Regions from separate parts of the Roseateles sp. P5_E8 genome, predicted to be linked through region 1. Evidence: predicted binding sites of a transcription regulator. Region 1 holds the regulator's gene; the other holds the start of a gene.
What was found. The regulator sigma-54, encoded in region 1, starts transcription at its own class of promoters, with help from an activator protein. The targets are predictions, from matches to a motif close to TGGCANGNAANCTGCTTT.

Region 1 (3,616 bases):
CGCCTCGCCCAACTCGAACGGCCGCACGCGCATCGTCATGATGCCGCGCCCGCAGCCGGCCGAGGACGCCGCCTCGGCGCCGCCGGCAGCCTTGCCACTGAAGCCGTCGACGACGCTGCAGCCAGGCAAGCCTTCGTGATGGGCGACGCGTCCGTCACGCTTGAATCCCCGGCCGCCGGCGTCCAGCCAACGGCCTGCGGCAGCCGCCTCGAAGCCGAGGGTCTGGCCAAGACCTATGGCGTGCGCAAGGTCGTCAAGAACGTCCATGTGCGAGTCGACTGCGGCGAGGTGGTCGGCCTGCTCGGCCCCAATGGCGCCGGCAAGACGACCAGCTTCTACATGATCGTCGGCCTCGTCCGCTCGGACGCCGGCATCATCCGCATCGACGGCGCCGAGGTGCAGCGCCTGCCCATCCACTCACGCGCCCGCCTGGGCCTGAGCTATCTGCCGCAGGAAGCGTCCATCTTCCGCAAGCTCACCGTCGCGCAGAACATCCGCGCCGTGCTGGAGCTGCAGCAGGACGCCAAGGGCCGGTCCCTGGGCAAGGCGCGCATCGACGAGCTGCTCAACGGCCTGCTGCACGACCTCTCCATCGACGGCCTGCGCGACAGCCCGGCGCCGGCCCTGTCGGGCGGCGAGCGCCGCCGCGTCGAGATCGCCCGCGCCCTGGCCACGCAACCGCGCTTCATCCTGCTGGACGAGCCCTTTGCCGGCGTCGACCCCATCGCCGTGCTGGAGATCCAGCGCATCATCGGTTTCCTGAAGAGCCGCGGCATCGGCGTGCTGATCACGGACCACAACGTCCGCGAGACGCTGGGCATCTGCGACCGCGCCTACATCATCAGCGAGGGCGCCGTGCTCGCCGAAGGCACGCCCGACGAGATCGTGGCCAACGCCGACGTGCGCAAGGTCTATCTCGGCGAAAACTTCCGCATGTAGAGATGGACAACCCCTCGCCCATCCTCGCGTCGCTGAACGCGAGCGCGTCTGGTCGGTCCCCCGAGGGGACGGCGATGCTTGCCGCATTGAGCGGCAAGCACATCGCCAGCGCGGGCCGGCTTGGGAGCGGCCCGGCGCTCGGCCCGCAAGGAACTCTGGGATGAAGCAGACCCTCCAGGTCCGCCTCAGTCAGCATCTCGCGCTGACGCCCCAGCTGCAGCAATCCATCCGGCTGCTGCAGCTGTCGACGCTGGAGCTGAACCAGGAAGTCGAGCAGATGCTGGCCACCAACCCGCTGCTGGACACCGAGGAGGAGTTCACCGTCAGCGCCCCCGAGCTGGCCTCGAACGCGCCGGCCGAGAGCGGCACCGAGGCTTCGGCCGGCGAGTCGGAAAGCGGCGACGCCCCCGAGCTGACCGCCGAGGAATTCGGCGGTACCGAGCGCGAGGACTGGGAGAACGGCACCGAGCGCGACGACTTCGACGGCATCCGCGAGCTGCCCAGCAACAGCTCCGGCGCCAGCGGCGACGACGACGGCGAGCGCGAGAGCCAGGAGTTCGCCGAAGCCACGCTGGCCGAGCATCTCACCCAGCAACTCGCCGGCCACCACCTCTCCCCCGAGGACCGCGCCGCGCTGCAGATCCTCATCGAGTCGCTCAACGAGGATGGTTATCTCGAAGACACGCTCGACGAGATCGCCGCCTCCCTGGCCGAGGACGAAGAGACGCGCGAGGAACTGCTGGACCACCTGCGCATCGCCCTGCGCCTGCTGCAAAGCCTGGACCCGGCCGGCATTGCCGCGCGCGACCTGTCCGAATGCCTGGTGCTGCAATTGCGCGCCTGCCCCAAGTGCCCCGCCCAGGTCGTCGCCATCCTGATCTGCAAGGGTCATTTGGAGCTGCTGGCCCGCCGCGACATGCGCCGCCTGATGGCCGAAACCGGCGCGGACGAACACATCCTGCGCGAGGCGCAGGGGCTCATCACCCGGCTCGAACCCAAGCCCGGCCGCCGCTTTGCGCGTGGCGCCGCTGCAGCCATCGTCCCCGACGTCATCGTGCGCAAGGTGGGCCGCGAATTCCGCGTCATGCTCAACCCCGAGGTGGCGCCCAAGCTGCGCATCAACGAGCTCTACGCCAACGCGCTGCGCGCCACGCGCGGCGGCATCAGCAACTCGCCGCTGGGCGGGCAGCTACAGGAGGCGCGCTGGTTCATCAAGAACATCCAGCAGCGCTTCGACACCATCCTGCGCGTCAGCCAGGCCATCGTCGAGCGCCAGCGCGGCTTCTTCACGCACGGCGAGCTGGCCATGAAGCCGCTGGTGCTGCGCGAGATCGCCGACGAACTGGGCCTGCACGAATCCACCATCTCGCGCGTGACGACGGCCAAGTACATGGCCACCAGCTGGGGCACCTTCGAGCTGAAGTATTTCTTCGGCTCGGGGCTGTCGACGGAAGCCGGCGGCGAGGCGTCCAGCACGGCGGTGCGCGCGCTCATCAAGCAGTTCGTCGCGGCCGAGGACATCAAGAAGCCGCTGTCCGACAGCGCGCTCGCGGCGATGCTGGAAGAGCAAGGCATCCAGTGCGCGCGGCGCACGGTGGCCAAATACCGCGAAGGAATGAAGATCGCGCCGGCGAATTTGAGGAAGGCGCTGTAGGCACTCTCATGCGATTCAGCCAAACCCTCGCCTTGCTGGTGTTCTGCATGCTGAGCAGTCAGACGAACGCTCACCAGGACAGGATTCTCTCGCTGGCTTCTGACGGCAGCATTCCGGAACTTCCGTCGCAGTACACGTTGACGCGCTTGAAGATGGAGTTCGCGGACAAAGAGTCCGGCAGGCCGACGAAAGTGACCTTCATCTCCGGCGGGAAGCAGACCGTCATTGAACGCTGTGTGCTCCAAACCCTGCCCGCAGACTCATGGAAGACGGTCTCGCTATCGGGCTCTTGGTATCACGAGCGGAGCACGCTGCCCCACTACGTCTCGATTCGGTTCAAGACGCCGGCTCAGTCACCGAGGCTGCCAGCGCCCGTTGGCATTTCATTTCTGTTCAGCCTGGAAGATGCGCGGCTTCTCCAGATTGAAGCCACCACCGCGACGTCGAACGAAAACGAGGTGCAGTCGCGAGCCATCGACCTCAAAGGCGGCTGCCCCCTCCCTGGTGCTGCACGTGGCAGCATCTCCAAGCTGAATTGACACCCGTAGCCCGGCCTCAATCCTTGGATGGCCCCGTCTCCGGCGCCAGCGGCTCGAACACGAAGCGCATGCCGCGCGCATAGCTTTCCGGCTTCGTGCCGCCGTGGCGCTCGCCGTCGATGATGCGGTTCTGGAACACCAGGCCGGGATGCTTCAACTCGGGCAGCAGGGCCTGATAGCGCTTGATGCCGGCCAGGTAGGCGGGCCACTCCCACTCGGCGCCGGTCACATAGAGACGTGCCTTGATGGGCTTGCCCGTTGCGGCATAGGCCTTGGCGAGGCCAATGAGCCAGTCGTTGTCGACGTTCACCGCCGGGCTGGCCGCGACATAGCCCTCGAACAGCGTCGGCCGCGTGTACATCGCGTACAGCGTGAACAGACCGCCGAGCGAGCTGCCGGCCAGCATGCGGTGGGCCGGGTCGCCGCGGTAGTCGCGCTCCACCAGCGGGATGATGTCGCGCTCCAGCGTGGCCAGGAACTTGTC
Region 2 (3,616 bases), on a different contig from region 1:
GGGTGCAACGGCGGCCACGCTCTCGCCCACGCAGCGGGTCGCGAAGACGAATAGGGGAGGTCGGACGTCGTTGTCCCGAAGTGCCAACCGATTCAAAGCCGGTTGGCCCGAGAGACCTGCGCCATTGCAGGTCTCAGTCCTCTTTCAGCAGGTTGCGTGCCAGCTTTTGCGGCTGGCCGGCCGTGATGATTTGCACGCGCCCGGCGCATGGCTGGCGCTGCAGCGGGCGGTTTGCGTCGCGCCGGTGCGTGGCTGGGAGGTGCTTGTGGTGCGCCGCGCCCCAAGGCGGAGAGCTGAGCCCCGGGAGGCTGTCGGGCTTTGGGTCGGGTGCGCGTTGGGCCTGCAAGGGGGCTCAGCCGAGGCGCAAAGCGGAGCTGGGCTGGCCGCCCAGCGAGCTTTTGCAACGACGGATCAGCCCCCTTACAGGCCCAACCCGAAGGGCCGGGGTGATTTGCGGGGCGATACGGCGTTGCCGACTCGTTGTGGGGGGGGCGCCCCACGCCTCGTCGGCGCCTTGCCTCGCCCCGCAACTCGCCCCGCAACTCTCCCCGGCGCGCACCCGACCCAAAGCCCGACAGCCTCCTAGCGTGCGCGCAGCAGTTGGTCGGCGTCGATGAGTCGCGTGGCCACGCTGGCGAGCGTCTGGCCGCCGGTCATGGCGAGCTGGCGCAGGCGCTGGAAGGCGGCCTCTTCGTCCAGGCCCTGCTCGCGCATCAGGATGCCGCGCGCACGCTCGACGAGCTTGCGTTCGGCGAGCTGGGTCTGGGTCTGGCGCAGGTCCTGTTGCAGGGCCTGGTCGTGCTCGAAGCGGGCCAGGGCCAGCTGCAGCAGCGCACCCAGGCGCTGCGGCGGCAGGCCGGCGAGCTGCAGGGCGCTGGCCCCGGCGCGCAGCGCGGCGCGCATCTGCTCGGGCGCCATCTGCTCGGCCACCAGCAGCACCGGGCGCGGGCGCTGCAGCTGGGCCACGGCGAGCTGGCCGAGCAGCTCGAGCGAGGGCTGCTCGCAGTCGATCAGCAGCAGCTCGGGCGCCATGCGCTGCAGGGCGGTGCCCAGCGCGTGGGGCTCGGCGACGAGGTCAAGCACATCCACGAGCTGGCAGCGCAGCCGGATCAGCTCAAGGCGGATGACGGGGCTGCGGCGCTGGCCGGCGTCCGCCAGCAGCACGCGCAGACCCGGCAGCGGGAATGGGGGCGTGTCCATGCCCCGGGCCAGTGCAAGTTGCGTGCCTCAATGGCGCTCGGGCGGGGTAACAGCGTGTCTGGCACCACGGCGGTGCTGCAGGCGACCAAACGGCACCGGCACGCGGCGCGCGCACGCTGCCGAGGCGCTAGCGCGGCGCGACGAAGCCCGCTGCCTTGTACGCCGCCGCGATGGTGGCCTGGCCCACGCGCGACGCCATCTCCTGGTGGACGGGCATCAGCGCCTTCTTCCACGCATTGGTCTCGGCCGGCGTCGGCGTGTAGATGAGGGTGCGCCCGCTGGCCTTGATGGCCTGCAGCGCCGCGGCGTTCTCGGTGCTGGCGATGGCGTTGGCGTAGACGGCCGACTCCCTGACCGCCGCCTCCAGCGGGCCGCGCACGTCGGCGGGCAGGCCGTCCCAGAACTTCTTGTTGACGATGACCGCATAGGCCAGGTGGCCGTGGTTGGACAGCGTCATGTGCTTCTGCACCTCGAAGATCTTCTGCGTGTAGTAGTTGCTCGGCACGCCCTCGGTGCCGTCCACCAGGCCGGTCTGCAGCGCCTGGTAGAGCTCGCTGAAGGCCATCACCTGCGGCATGGCGCCCAGGGCGCGCATCTGCGCGTCCAGCACCTTGCTGGACTGGATGCGCATCTTCAGGCCCTTGAAGTCCGCCACCTGGCGCAGCGGCCGGTTGGCGCTCATGATCTGGAAGCCGTTGTCCCAATAGGCCAGGCCGCGAATGCCCTTGGGCTCCAGCTGGCGGAACAGCTCGGCGCCCAGCGGGCCCTCGGTGACGGCGCGGAAGGCTTCGGTGTCCTTGAACAGATAGGGCAGGTCGAAGACCTCGAAGGCCTTGACGCCCAGGGGCCCGAACTTGGCCAGCGACGGCGCCAGCATCTGCACGCTGCCCAGCTGCAGCGCCTCCATCTCTTCCTTGTCCTTGTAGAGCTGGCTGTTGGGGTAGAGCTCGATCCTGACGCGCCCGCCGGTCCTGGCCTCGGCCAGCTCCTTGAAGCGCTGCGCGGCCTTGCCCTTGGGCGTGTCGGGCGCCACAACATGGCTGAACTTGATGACGATGGGCGCCTGGGCCTGTGCCGCACCGAAAGTCAGGGCCAGCGCGGCTGCCAGCACGAGGCGGGGCAGAGTCATGGATGTCTCCTTCATATAGACGGCATCTTCGGAGCTGATGGCAAGGCTGTCGTTGTGGAGTTCCACATGGCCCCGGGCGCCGCAGCTTCTTAGACTGCGGGCATGAAGCTCCTGACCCGCAGCCTGTGGCTGGCGCCCCTGGTGCTGTCCCTGATTTTCGTGGGCGGCGTGCTGGCCTGGGTGCGGGCCAACGGCATCGAGGAGCAGGAGCAGCAGCGCCAGACGCTGATCTCCGACGCGCTCAGCACCGAGGCCCAGCTGCGCGCCCGGATCGACGACGAGCAGGCCCATCTGCGCCAGCTTGCCGCCGGCCTGGCCGGCCAGGCGCCGGGCGAGGCTGTGCTGGCCGCCCATCCTGAGGTCAACGCCGGGCTGCGGCGGCTGTGGTTGTCGGTCACCTGGCTGGACGCGCGCAACCGCGTGCTGGCCGAGGTGCCGGCCGAGCCCGGCGCCAACCGCTACGAGGATGGCCTGTCCCTGCACCTGACCGCGCACGTCGCGCCCGACGGCGTGCTGGTGGTGCGCTACGCCCCGGCGCTGCTGCTCAAGCGCGGCGTGCCCTGGTGGCTGGCGCGCAAGTACGACCTGCAGCTGGTGGACAGCGCCGACCAGGTCATCGCCTCCAGCACCGAGTCGCCGCTGCGCGCCGCCCAGGGGCCCCGGCCCAGCTACCGCGTCGCGCTGACCGGCCCGCTGCGCGCCAGCCCGCTGGCCGACGAGACGCTGACCGACGCCGCGCTGGAGCTGACGCTGCGCGAGCCCATGCCCGACGGCATACGGCCGCTGGCCTGGGTGCTGGTGGCCGGCTTCCTGCCGCTGATCGCCGTGGCCAGCTGGCTGCTGCGCCGCCAGATGCGCCAGGTGCAGCGTGCCGAGGTGGCCGGCCGCACCGAGGCCGCGTGGCGCCGCGCGATGGAGGACTCGGCCCTGGTGGCGCTGCGCGCGCGCGACTTCGACGGCCGGCTGCTGTACGTGAACCGCACCTTCTGCGACATGGTGGGCTTGGCCCAAGAGGCGCTGGTGGGCCTGCTGCCGCCCATGCCCTACTGGCCCCCCGACGCGCTGGACGAGCTGACCGAGCGCAACCGCCGCAACCTCGCCGGCCAGGCGCCGCGCGAAGGCTTCGAGGCGCGTTGGCAGCACGCCTCGGGCCGCCCGGTGGACGTGATGGTGTTCGAGTCGCCGCTGGTGGACGCCAGCGGCCGCCAGATCGGTTGGATGGGCAGCATCGTCGACATCACCGAGCGCAAGCGGCTGGAGGAGCGCGAGCGCCGCGAGGTCGAGATG

Region 2: the regulator sigma-54 is predicted to act here: its motif matches at 1,211-1,228, upstream of ACXRVZ_RS11970 (ANTAR domain-containing response regulator).

Annotation. Positions count from the first base shown of each region.
Region 1 is NZ_JBGCUM010000079.1:4,750-8,365, reverse strand. It holds gene lptA (lipopolysaccharide transport periplasmic protein LptA) at 1-139, shown strand, start outside; gene lptB (LPS export ABC transporter ATP-binding protein) at 139-939, shown strand; gene ACXRVZ_RS25605 (RNA polymerase factor sigma-54) at 1,100-2,593, shown strand; gene ACXRVZ_RS25600 (hypothetical protein) at 2,602-3,132, shown strand; gene ACXRVZ_RS25595 (alpha/beta hydrolase) at 3,149-3,616, opposite strand, start outside.
Region 2 is NZ_JBGCUM010000016.1:62,255-65,870, forward strand. It holds gene ACXRVZ_RS11970 (ANTAR domain-containing response regulator) at 583-1,200, opposite strand; gene ACXRVZ_RS11975 (TRAP transporter substrate-binding protein) at 1,328-2,329, opposite strand; gene ACXRVZ_RS11980 (sensor histidine kinase) at 2,432-3,616, shown strand, end outside.